Regions from separate parts of the Clostridium sp. HMP27 genome, predicted to be linked through region 4. Evidence: riboswitches for the same ligand, from Rfam matches in the RefSeq annotation. Region 4 holds a riboswitch; each other region holds the start of a gene.

Region 1 (3,205 bases), on a different contig from region 4:
AAATGAGGTAATGTTTAGTGGAAATAAAAAGATTTCTACTAGTGAAGTACAAGCGCTAAGAAAACAAACTGGGATGGTATTTCAAGGCTTTTATCTTTTTCCTCATATGACCGTTATAGAAAATATAATGGAGGGACAGGTAACAGTATTGAAGCGTTCAAAGGAAGAGGCTCGTGAAAAAGGTCTTAAGCTTTTACAAAAGGTTGGACTTTTAGAGAAAAAAGATCAGTATCCCTGTGAACTTTCAGGTGGCCAGCAGCAAAGAGTAGCTATTGCCCGTGCCATGGCAATGGAACCTGAAGTTTTGTTATTTGATGAGCCTACTTCTGCATTAGATCCAGAGCTGGCAGCTGAGGTCCTAAAGGTAATGAAAGATCTTTCTAAAGAAGGAATGACTATGGTAGTAGTAACTCATAAAATGAGTTTTGCAAGAGATGCAGCTCATAAGGTTGTATTCATGGAAAATGGGTCAATTGTTGAAGTTGGTACACCAGAGCAGGTTTTTGAAAATACAGGCAATGAGCGCTTGAAGAAGTTTTTGAGTATTATAGATGATTAGGTTGATTAGTGCCACCCACGTGGCAAGTGGCAAGTTAGCAAGTAGATGGCACTTAATTTATGAACTATGGGGGGAAAATGGACAAATTTAAAAAGATAATAAAGAAAAGATCCGCAATATTTTTTATAATATTATTTGCATTTGTCTACGTGAATAACAGCTCTCTGTTTACAAAACAGCGAACAGGAAAACCAACTATACTTGCACATCGTGGGCTTGCACAAACCTTTAGTATGGAGGGAATAACCAATGAAACCAATACAGCTCAGCGCATTCATAAGCCTGAACATCCTTTTTTAGAAAATACAATTTCTTCTATGGAATCAGCTTTTAAATATGGAGCTGATATAGTTGAACTTGATGTTCAGCCAACCAAGGATGGGAAATTTGCTGTTTTTCATGATTGGACACTAGAATATAGAACTGATGGCAAAGGCCTTATAAAAGATTATACAATGGACGATTTGAGATTACTTGACGTTGGGTATAACTACACTGCGGATGGAGGGAAGACATTTCCTTTTCGAGGTAAAGGAACAGGACTTATGCCTTCATTAGATGATGTTCTTACTAAATTCCCAGAAGGTTCTTTTTTGATTCATATTAAAACTGATAAAACAGAAGATGGGCAGCAGCTTGTTCAATATCTTTCTAAGCTACCCAAAGAAAGTTTAAATAAATTGGCTGTATATGGAGGAGACAAACCTATTGCTTTACTACAGAAAGAGTTACCTAATCTTCGAGTTATGTCAAAGGCAACGCTGAAAAAATCACTGATTTCTTATATTGCTATAGGGTGGACAGGGTATGTTCCAAAGGCCTGTAGAAATACTGAATTGCATATACCATTAAAATACGCTCCTATTCTATGGGGATGGGGAGGCCGATTTCTAAATCGAATGGATAGTGTAAATACTCGTGTAATTGTTGTAGGCGGCAGCGGGGAATTTTCTGAAGGATTTGATACTGCCGAAGACTTGAAAAATCTACCGCATAACTATACTGGAGGTATTTGGACAAATCGTGTTGATAAAATAGGTCCATTATTTTACAAATAAAAATTTCTTATATAAGTTTATATGGAATGAGTTAACACTTGCCATATAAGCAGGATTTATAGTACAATAAGTATACTAAATTAGTAGTTTATAAAATGGGTTCAATAGATTTTTATCTGTTGATTAAAAGAGAAGCTGGGTGAAAGTCCCGCACGGTCTCGCCGCTGTAAGAGAATAGTTTTTTCAATATGCCACTGGGAAACTGGGAAGGCTGAAAAAATGTTGACGCTCGAGTCAGAACACCTGCCTGTTTTATATTGCCAAAAACTCTACGAGTAATAGGGGGAGGAAGATTAAAATGACTTATATGCATTTTGGATAGACAGCCCTTTAACTAAACGTTGAAGGGTTATTTGTTTTATGACTTTACAATAATGAGAAAAGAGGAGAATAATATATGAAAATAGCTATTATAGCATGTGAAAACACAAATGGTACATGCTCAACCATGGGATGTTTTAAGGCTTATAATAATAGAAATAAGGCTTTTAGTATTTATGAAAAGGATGAGGATTTGGAAATGATGGCATTTGCTACATGTGATGCTTGTTCCAAAAATTCTGATGAAAATTTATTAAAGACTGCAAAAAAACTTCAAGAATCAGGTGTTAAAAGAATTCATTTAGCGGTTTGTATTATTAAAAAGTGCACGGCTAATAGGGCTCATGAAATAAAACAAATTTTTGAAAATCATAACATAGAAGTAATAGAGGGTACACATTAGTGCCTAGTGCCACCCACGTGACAAGTGGCAAGTTGAGATTTAAGCTATATAAAATTCAATTATTTTATTAAAGGGAACCTTGTAGGGGTTCCCTTAGCTGTAAAATCTTCAGGTTATTAATAGAAATAAATTATTTTTAATGCAACCTAAATTACACTTATTAAGCTAAATCTCTCTTAAATTAAGATAGTTCAACTTACCACTTGCCATAAAGGTATCAACTAGTATAAAATCAAAATAATAGTGCCACCCACGTGGCAAGTGGCAAGTGACAATTTTTAGCTGATTAAATTAATGATACTTTATAGAATTTCTGATTTTATGTATATTTTTTATAAAAGTGTGAATAGTTTAGATAAACCATTTACAGGAGTGAAAGCATATGTCAAGAAAGAATAGAATTATCTATGAAGGAGCAATATATCATATTTATCAGCGAGGAAACAACAAAGAATACATATTTCAAGATGATAATGTAAAATCATTTATCTTAAGATGCTTGAAAAAATATAATATCAAGTTTGACTATGAGATTTTAGCTTATGTAATTATGGATAACCATTATCATTTACTTATGAAAACTAATAAATCTCCAATAAATGAAATAATGTTTTATTTGGACAATTTACTAGGAAAATATATAAAAGGTATATTAAATAGGACTGGTCACGCATTTGATAGTAGATATAAGAGTAAGTTAGTTGATAACAATGCTTATTTAGTATGGCTTTTAAGGTATATACATAGAAATCCAATAAAGGCTGATATATGTGATAGTTTAGAGGATTATCCTTGGAGCAGTCATTATTTTTATAAAAACAACATAAATTCAGGTATCAATGCTAATTTTATATTAAATATCTT
Region 2 (3,205 bases), on a different contig from region 4:
ATTCATGTATGCTAGTGCTTCCTCAACACGTTTCTTCACTTCTTCTTTAGGAAGTTTTAAATTCATTGGCCCGAATCCGACCTCTGCCATAACCGTAGATGCTATTATTTGATTATCTGCATCTTGAAATACTATTCCGATATTCTTTCTAAGTTCTTTTAAATTCTTTTTATTGATGATTGTACCACGGTAAACGATTTTTCCATGTTCCGGTGTAAATACACCATTTACATTCAAGAAAAATGTAGATTTCCCAGATCCATTGGAACCAATTACAGCAATTTTCTCACCTTCATATATATCCATACTTACGCCGTTTAATGCAGGTTTTCCATTTCCATAAGTGTAGTGCATATCTTCAATTTTTAATATTATTTTTCTCATTATTGTTCCTTTCTATCTTGTAAAGCTCCATAGTAAAATCAAAAAAATTACAAATCCTACTGCTCCGACAATCTGTATTGTTTCTACCGGTTTATCTTCCCTCCAAAATATAAGATCTCCATCATAGCATCTAGCCTCCATAGCATTATAATAATTAGCTGCCTTTTTCAGCGAAATAACTAGCATATTACTTGCAATGCTTCCAAATGTGTAGCAGGAAGTTTTAAAATCACAATAGCCATGGCGAGATTCTACTGAATTTTTCATTTTAATATGAACATCCATTAAAATGAAAATGTAACGGTAAATGATATCCATCAGCTCTATAATAATCTTCGGTACATGCGCCTTCCTAAACACATAAATAATCTCAGATGATGGAGTGGATAGTGTCATCATCTGCAATGCACTTACAGCTGCAAAAACCTTCATAATCAGAAAAATCACTTCCTTAAGTTTTGCCTGAGATGTAAACACATAGAAAAAACCAAGATTTATATTATACTCACCAATTGGCTGTTTTGAAAAATCGATGGCAATACTAAAGGTACCGACAATGATAAACGCCATTGGAATTGCCAGCATAGATAAATATTCATGTATTGAAATTTTTCCTTTTACAATGCTCAGATAGGACATTGAAATAATAACTGCGACTGATACATATGGATTGTCCAATGCTATGCAAAGAATCAGTAGGCCAATAGAAAGGCATACTTTAAAAGTTGGATTCCAATGTCTAATTTTAGAAGCATGAGCATAAAAATCAATTAAAAATCCCTCACCATGCTTATGTCCAATTCTATGGCTATGCTTATGAGTGTTATCCCCTTTAGTGTAAACATCACGATATTTAAATTTAAATAAAAAAATACCCATCACAAACATAACACACAAAATAATAATTTTTTCCATTTAACACCTCTCTGAAATTTTAGCCTTGTCCGCTTTAGAAACACCAAAACAATCGAATTTTTACCATACTTTCAAATCCATTCTAAACTTCCACTAACTTGTATTAAAATAAAAAAGTCTTCTTAACTCAATAGTTAAGAAGACAAAAAGATCATCACGATTATCAAAACGCATCGCAAACACCCCCTATCCTTCGTAGAGTTAATTGTGTATTATTATAGGCAGGTATTCTGACTTAAGTATCATCGCCTTTATAACCTTCCCAGTTTCCCAGTGGTATTATATAAAGACTCCTCTTTTACAGCGGCGAGACCGTGCAGGATTTTCACCTGACTTCCCTTTTAATTCATAACCTATAACTATATATCAATTTTAACTTTAATATACACCATATTATGGTTTAAATCAAGTATAAAAAAATAATTATAGGCACCTTACTATCTTTTAATGATATATTTTTTTGAATTTTCTAATTTGATATATTACACAATTTCTAATATTAGCCTCTGACAGAAAAGAGCATCTATAGATTTGATTTAAACAAATCTATAGATGCTCCACTATTACGCATTTTGCTCTTCTATATTTTTAACCCCAATATTAAAGAATCTCCAATTGCCATCTTCTTCTTCATAGCCTTTACAATATATACATCCTTCTTTAAAATCATAACCAACTTTATTAAGTTCTTCATGATTTTCACGAGTATTTCTTACATCATTTAAATCCTCAACTTTTATCTTTAACATATTCCCTTTATTAGTTTTTACTAATGCTTCAAATTGTGGGAGCGTTCCCTCTTCTTTAATGGAGTATATATCAACTATTTTTAAATTCATACCCTCTTCTATAGTTAACTTATCTTTATACCTTCCCCAGCCTTCAGCTAATGTGGTATAATCTCCTATTTTAAAAATACTTTCCCCTATCATACATGATTTAACCTTGTCCATAACCATCTGTAATCCCCCCTGCAAATTAATTTTGATGTAATATCATTATACAACCATTGTTAAATAATCGTCAATGGTTTTGTTTGAATTTTCTTAATATTAACATTAAGTTTAAAATTCAAACCCATTTTGAGTTTAATATTATTATATTTTAGAAATGTTAATTTAAGAATCAAAAATATATTTTTTATAATATTACTTATAACAATACAAAAACACACATGATATTTTATAACATGTGTGTTTTTATAAATTGATATTGCATTATAGTCCATTTTTTTCTTCCATCATAGTCTTTACCTTCATAAGTCTTGTTAAGTTACTTCTTTCATTTTCATCAAGTTTCATGCGTATATATTTAATGGTTTCATGCAAATCAGGTATAGTTCTGTATTCTAGAGCATTAACCCTTCTTCTAGTCTTTTCTATTTCGTCTGCCATAAGCTGACATGACTTTTCTACTTCTGCAAGCTCTAACAGCTTAGGAAGTATAGAATATAACTTTTCTATAGCTCCATCTAACTCTGCAGATGTATTTGCAAAACCATAAGGATATATACTGCCTTCTTGATTTTCCATTTTTCGCTTAAATTTCATTACAGGTACATTAACACTCATAATATTTCTTTTAGTTACTTCTAAAGAAATACTTTCCATAGGATAGGCTATTGCTTCTTCAAGGAATTCTGAAGACATAACAGCTCTTGCCATTACAAAATTCTTTAATGATTTTTGCAATTCTTCTTCTACACTTTTCCTTAGTTCGTTATTATATTTTATAAGGTCTATAAATCTCCTCATAAGCTCATCTTGCTTATCTTTTAAAAGTTTATGTCCTCTGGTTGCTGTTACCAATCTCTTTTTTAATGTGGTGAGCTCCATTCTAGTAGGATTGACATTTAATCTCATAAGTTATCATTCCTCTATTCTTCAATCTTATTTTCTTGCTTTGG
Region 3 (3,205 bases), on a different contig from region 4:
AACTCCTAATTCAAAAGTGGATGCTCCTGTTCTTGGAATACAAAATAATGGTCCAATAGACAGCATTATTATTGAGCAAAGAAACTTGCCAAATTTATTTCCTACTTTATTTGTAAATTTTTCTGTACTTCCCCCACATAAAGCCACTGCTATTATTCCTAATAGCGGCAAACTTATACAAGTAAGTAAAAAACCTATCATAGTAAATATCCACTTGTCTCCTGATATAAATCCAAGTGTTGGTGGAAATATTAAATTACCTGCTCCAAAAAACATAGAAAACAGTGCAAAACCTGTGATAATTATGTTTTTAGTATTTTTATTAATATTCATAAAAAGCCCCCCTGTTTTGAAATAAAAAAACCTCTCATCCAAACAAGGTACGAAAGGCATATTCCTGTTTTGTGGTATTTATTACCGCGAAACTTTTGTATACTTGTATAAAGTTTATACCGTCTAAATTTATATTATTTTATAGAAAAAGCACTCATTAAGCAAATATAAAACTTTTGTTAAGACAAGTTTACCTTTACTTATATAAAACTTACTACCCTTTTCTTCTTTTTTCTACATTCTTCTTGCTTCCATATGTAATCTTTTACACCCAGTAATTTTATATGCATTTAAATAGCTTTATAATTTAATAGTTTTAAGTGAATATGTTTTATAATTTTTAAGCTTATCCTTATATTTTGATAAAATACTTAAATTTACGTCCTTTTCATATATTATTCCTAGAGCATCTCCACTATGAGCTCCAATTATTCCATATCCATTTAATTCGTCACATATATTAAGTATAGTAGGAAGTATCTCATAGGACAGTCTTTTTTCATTTCTTATAATGCTTTGAGTAGAACAATGAGCAATTTTTTTTATATCACGAGACTGAATTCCATCCTTTAAAATAGGAATTAAATCATCTATATTGCTAAGAGGAGGCAATTTTTTATTGTTAAACTCAATAGTATTTATTGTTTTATTTCCCTCAAATACCAATATATCAAACTCCAAATATTTTCCTAGCTCCTCAGTATACATTCCATTTTTATAGTCAAATATACAAAGTTCTTTAAATATTATGCTATCTGTAGGCTCTATGGCTATACAATTTCTAATAAGCTCCTCCTGATTAAAAGGCTTTTTAAATAATTTAATTAGGGAGTGATAAAGTGCGCATAAATCTGCTGTACTGCTAGCAAATCCTTTTCCTCTTGTTATAGAGGATTTAATAAGAATATCTAGAGTATGTATATATTGCTCCTCTCCCCATTCTACAAGTATATTATTTAAAAACTTAGAGGATTTGCTATATCTATTTTTAACATGTGGAGATTCACTTTCCCATACTTTTACTTCGGTGAAAAGATTTATAGGACATGAACATAATACATCTATCCCATTATATCTTCCTTGAACTATTTCTCCAATACTGCCTGGATAAATGGTTGTCGCTTCCATAATATATACTCCTTTTACTAGTCATCAATTTTAAGTTACCAGAACTTCAAAATGCGAGTTTTTAATTAATGTTAATTTTATCAACGTAAAAAAATAAATGCAAGTACACATCTCAATTTAAATTAATAATTATCAAAAAACTTTCTATGAAAACATATTCATGAATTTAATTCTGTTATCTTGACATATAATATTATAAATGTTAAACTCAATTCGGGTTATAATAAAATTAAATTTATATGGAAATACTACATAAAACAAAGTCAAAATTGTAGGTTTTACATAACTTTTAGTCATATATTATGATATAATTTAATACATAAAATTTATAGGTTCCAAATGGATTAAATGGGAAAGAAGTTAAATACTTCTGCGGTCCCGCCACTGTAAAGATGAGTATATTAGCATTATGCCACTCAATCGGGGAAGGCGTTAATATGCAATGAATCTAAGCCAGGATACCTGCCTGTAAACACAGCTCATTTAGCTTACGTGGATAAGCTAATGGTAGTCCTTTAAAAGAACTCCATTATCTTAATAAGATAATGGTTTTTTATTTATACATATCATTAAGGAGGAACTTTTAAATGTACACTAAGTTCAAAAAATTGTCCGTAGTAATTTTAACCTTTATTTTAGCATTTTCCTTTGTTGGATGTAATAGCAATAAAAATAACACTAAGGGTACTAAAGAAAATGCTAATGTAGAAAAAAAAGGAGAAACTAAATATCCTTTAACGATTAAAGATTCATCCGGTAGAAACGTAACTATAGAGAAAGAACCACAAAAGATAATATCTGTAGGTCCAAATATTACTGAAACAATATACTATTTAGGTAAAATGGATAAATTAATAGGAAGAACGGATTTCTGTGACTTTCCTAAGGATGTAAAGTCTGTGCAATCCATAGGTACTCTCCAGCAGCCTAATATAGAAAAAATTGTAGACTTGAAACCTGATTTGGTTATAGGCTCAACTCATTTTCCAAAGGAAACACTTGAAAAGCTTGAAGCTTTAGGAGTAAAAGTAGTGGTTCTTTATGGAAAGGAAGATTTCGAAGGTGCTTATAACACCATTGAAAAATTAGGTGAAGTTTTAAATGCTAATGATAAAGCTTTTGAAGTGGTAAGTAATATGAAGAAAAAAGTTGAAGATGTTAAAGTCAAGGTTGCAGGAAAAGAAACTCCATCAGTTTACTACGTTATAGATTTTGGTCCATATGGAGATTTTACTGCTGGATCAGATACATTCATAGATAAAATGATAACTATGGCTGGTGGTAACAATATAGCTAAGGATGCTGTTAACTGGAAATATAGTGTAGAAAAAGTATTAGAAAAAAACCCAGATATGCTTATATGTCCCGTATATTTCGATTACAAGAAAAGACTTCAAGAAGCTAAAGGCTATAAAGATTTAGATGCTATTAAAAAAGGAAATTTATTTGAAATAGATAATAACATGCTTGATAGACAGGGACCAAGACTAGCTGATGGACTTGAAGCTATGGCAAAAATTGTTCACCCTGAAGCGTTTAAATAGTCTTTAATTACCTAATGGGGGGATTTTAATGTCTTTTGACAAAAAAAGGATTTACTATAGAACATTACTTTTAGTAACTATAGCTATTTTACTGGTGCTAATAATACTATCTAGCACTTTAGGTGTCGCTAATATAACTTTTATTCAAACTATGAAAATACTTTTATCTAAAATCCCTTTTATTGGTGCCTTTATAGATT
Region 4 (3,205 bases):
CTAAGATGAGAAAATAAAACATAAAATAAATACATTATAATTAAAGGAGTATTTATGGATAATATAGTTAAAGTAATAAAAAGTGAAAAGTCGTGGATGGAAAGTAACGCTATTGATCAACTTAAGAAAGTAGCAGAGCTTGATGGAGTAGTAAAAGCTGTTGGACTACCTGATCTTCATATTGGTAAGACTCCAGTGGGAGCTAGTTTTGTCACGAAGGAAGTAATTTATCCTCATTTAATTGGTAATGATATTGGATGCGGTATGGCTTTGTTTTCAACAAATATAAACAAGGGCAAGTTTAAATTTGATAAAGTTAGAGGAAAACTTGAGAGATTAAATGGACTTGAAAGTATAGATATATCCCATTTAACTGAAGAGATTCATTTGCCTATGAAGGAGGCTCTTGGAACTATTGGATCTGGAAATCATTTTGCAGAGTTTCAGCAAATTGATAAAGTGTATGATCAAGACTTATTAGATGAGTTAGATATAAATAAAGGATACATATATCTTTTAGTTCATAGTGGATCAAGAGGTTATGGGGAGTATATATTAAGGAAATATATTGGGGAGTATTCTTGTCAAGAGGGACTTAGAGAAAATAGTGAAGGTTATATTGAATACTTTAAGGAGCATAATAGTGCAGTAGAGTTTGGGGCGCTTAATAGAGAATTAATTGCATATAGGCTTTTAAGTACAATTGGTGCAAAGGATGGGCATAAGCTTTTAGATAGTACCCATAATTCAATAGCTATTAAGGAACTTAATGGAGAAAAACTTTATGTTCATAGAAAAGGTGCAGCGCCTGCAGATGTAGGGTGTGTTGTAATTGCAGGTACTAGAGGCTCTAATTCGTATATTGTTAAGCCACAAGCTAACTCTTTGGAATATGCTTTTTCAGTTGCGCATGGAGCCGGAAGGCGTTGGAATAGACTTTCCTGCAAAGAAAGGCTTGAACATGTATATCCTAATAAGTCTGTGAGAGAAAAACTTTTAGGAAGCAATTTAATATATAGCGATAGAAGTATTATATACGAGGAAGCTCCAGAGGCATATAAAAGTATTGAGAAAGTTATAGAAGATATGTTAAATGAAGACATGATAAAAGTTGTTGCAAGTCTAAAGCCTCTCATAACTTATAAAGCTTAACAAGGCCTGACTGCTTGATAAATAGTATATTTAATTTTATCAATTTATATTGCAAGTTGCAAAGTTAAGAACTATAAGCTATAATGTTTTATGTAATTAATGTATGATATGAAATAACAATATAAAACATGTAAAAAGGTGCCCGAAAGGGAGAATAGGGAATGAGGTATAAGCCTCAGCGGTCCCACCACTGTAAACGGTAGAACTTTTATAATCCACTGGATTACACCGGGAAGGAAAAAGTATCGTTAGTCCGTAAGCCAGGAGACCTGCCTTTTTCATTATTGCATCTTAGATTTAAGAGGCTATATTAAGAATGATGGCAAAATTCTTGAATACAAATATTTGTATTCAAGAATTTTTTTCTTTTTGTTTAAAAAATTTAATGAGGTGATGGATATGAAGGTTATTAAAAAGCTTGTAAGTTGTGACAATTCTATAAAATATTTATTAAGAATGAAAGACGGTAATACTATTGAAACTTTATATATGTATGATAAGGAATTAAAACTTACTTATCATAGTACAGTATGTGTCTCTTCTCAAGTGGGTTGTACCCAGGGGTGTTTTTTCTGCGCAACAGGAAAACAAGGCTTGGTAAGAAATCTTACCTCGCTTGAAATAACTGAACAGGTAGGTGTTTGTGTTGATTACTGCAAAGAAGCGAAGTTACTGCCAATAGATGCGGTTGTTTTTGCAGGAATGGGTGAACCTTTTATGAATTATGAAAATGTTAGAGATGCCATAATTAGCATATATAACAAATATAAAATAAGCAGTTTTGAAATTGCAACAGTAGGTTTAGCACCGAGAATCCGAAGATTGATAAATGATTTTAAAGATAGTGATGTTAAGATTAGACTTAACTTATCATTACATGCATCGTCAAATGATACACGTAAAAATATAATGCCAGTTACCTTAAAATATGACATAAATTCTATAATTGAAGCAGCAGTTGAATATGCAGAAACATTCAACATAAAGACCAGAATAAGATATATGATATTTAAAGGTATAAATGATACTGACGAGGATGTAAAAAGATTAGAGGGGCTGCTAGCAGATAAGCCATTAAAACTTATAATTTCAGCGTATAATGATAATAATATAGAAGGACTGATTGCGCCACAAGAAAGTGATGTAACAAACTTTTATAATAAACTAAAAAACAAAATAGATTGCGAGATATTCCACAATTTTGGGAAGGACATTAAGGGAGGATGTGGACAGCTTAGACAAGAAAAGATGATAGAAGATGAGGAAGTAGTATAGTTTAACGTTTAAACAGAATTTATTAAAAAGTTATCATAAGAAAATTTTAAATTAAAGATATAGTAAAACAAAAATAATTGTGATAAAATTACCACAAGATAAAGTGTTAAAGCTTTATTAAATTTTAAGTAGACACATAAAGGAGGGGCGACTGGCTTTGCACGCCAGGTATAATATGAATAATAAGATTAGAATAGGTATTGTAGGTTATGGAAACCTTGGAAAAGGTGTAGAATTATCTTTAAAACAAAACTCAGATTTTGAATTAGAGGCTATTTTCACAAGAAGAAATCCTGACAAATTGCAGTCAAATTCAAAAATGGTACATATTTCAGAAATGGAAAATTATAAGGACAAAATTGATGTTATGATTCTTTGTGGAGGATCTGCAACAGATTTACCAGAGCAGGCTCCAGAGATTGCAGCAACATTTAATACCGTAGATAGCTTTGATACTCATGCTAGAATACCAGAATATTTTAATAGGCTAGATGAAGTAACAAAAAGAGCTGGTACTATTGGACTTATATCCGTTGGCTGGGATCCAGGAGTATTTTCACTAAGCCGACTTTTAGGTCAATCAATACTTCCAGTTGGAAAAGACTATACTTTCTGGGGCAAGGGAGTAAGTCAAGGTCATTCAGATGCAATAAGAAGAGTAGCTGGTGTTAAGGATGGTATTCAATATACTATACCTGTTGAATCTGCTATTGAAAGAGTTCGTACAGGAGAAAATCCTGAATTTTCAACAAGAGAAAAACATGAAAGAGTTTGTTAT

Evidence for each region. A riboswitch is a leader RNA that binds a small molecule or an ion and turns the genes downstream of it on or off. The one in region 4 is predicted to bind cobalamin.
Region 1: linked by a shared signal. The riboswitch ahead of DP68_RS03405 (CGGC domain-containing protein) and the one ahead of DP68_RS00940 (radical SAM protein) in region 4 are both predicted to bind cobalamin.
Region 2: linked by a shared signal. The riboswitch ahead of cbiQ (cobalt ECF transporter T component CbiQ) and the one ahead of DP68_RS00940 (radical SAM protein) in region 4 are both predicted to bind cobalamin.
Region 3: linked by a shared signal. The riboswitch ahead of DP68_RS12215 (ABC transporter substrate-binding protein) and the one ahead of DP68_RS00940 (radical SAM protein) in region 4 are both predicted to bind cobalamin.

The regions. Positions count from the first base shown of each region.
Region 1 is NZ_JMFY01000006.1:18,770-21,974, forward strand. Features, by position in the region: gene DP68_RS03395 (amino acid ABC transporter ATP-binding protein) at 1-559, shown strand, start outside; gene DP68_RS03400 (glycerophosphodiester phosphodiesterase family protein) at 637-1,617, shown strand; cobalamin riboswitch at 1,698-1,883, shown strand; gene DP68_RS03405 (CGGC domain-containing protein) at 2,015-2,341, shown strand; gene DP68_RS03410 (transposase) at 2,724-3,205, shown strand, end outside.
Region 2 is NZ_JMFY01000018.1:62,229-65,433, forward strand. Features, by position in the region: gene DP68_RS09460 (energy-coupling factor ABC transporter ATP-binding protein) at 1-384, opposite strand, end outside; gene cbiQ (cobalt ECF transporter T component CbiQ) at 397-1,299, opposite strand; cobalamin riboswitch at 1,502-1,671, opposite strand; gene DP68_RS09470 (hypothetical protein) at 1,863-2,258, opposite strand; gene DP68_RS09480 (V-type ATP synthase subunit D) at 2,517-3,161, opposite strand; gene DP68_RS09485 (V-type ATP synthase subunit B) at 3,176-3,205, opposite strand, start outside.
Region 3 is NZ_JMFY01000022.1:98,135-101,339, reverse strand. Features, by position in the region: gene brnQ (branched-chain amino acid transport system II carrier protein) at 1-333, opposite strand, end outside; gene DP68_RS12220 (kinase) at 634-1,461, opposite strand; cobalamin riboswitch at 1,775-1,946, shown strand; gene DP68_RS12215 (ABC transporter substrate-binding protein) at 2,049-3,005, shown strand; gene DP68_RS12210 (iron chelate uptake ABC transporter family permease subunit) at 3,034-3,205, shown strand, end outside.
Region 4 is NZ_JMFY01000001.1:200,690-203,894, forward strand. Features, by position in the region: gene DP68_RS00935 (RNA ligase RtcB family protein) at 55-1,152, shown strand; cobalamin riboswitch at 1,272-1,444, shown strand; gene DP68_RS00940 (radical SAM protein) at 1,552-2,427, shown strand; gene DP68_RS00945 (diaminopimelate dehydrogenase) at 2,603-3,205, shown strand, end outside.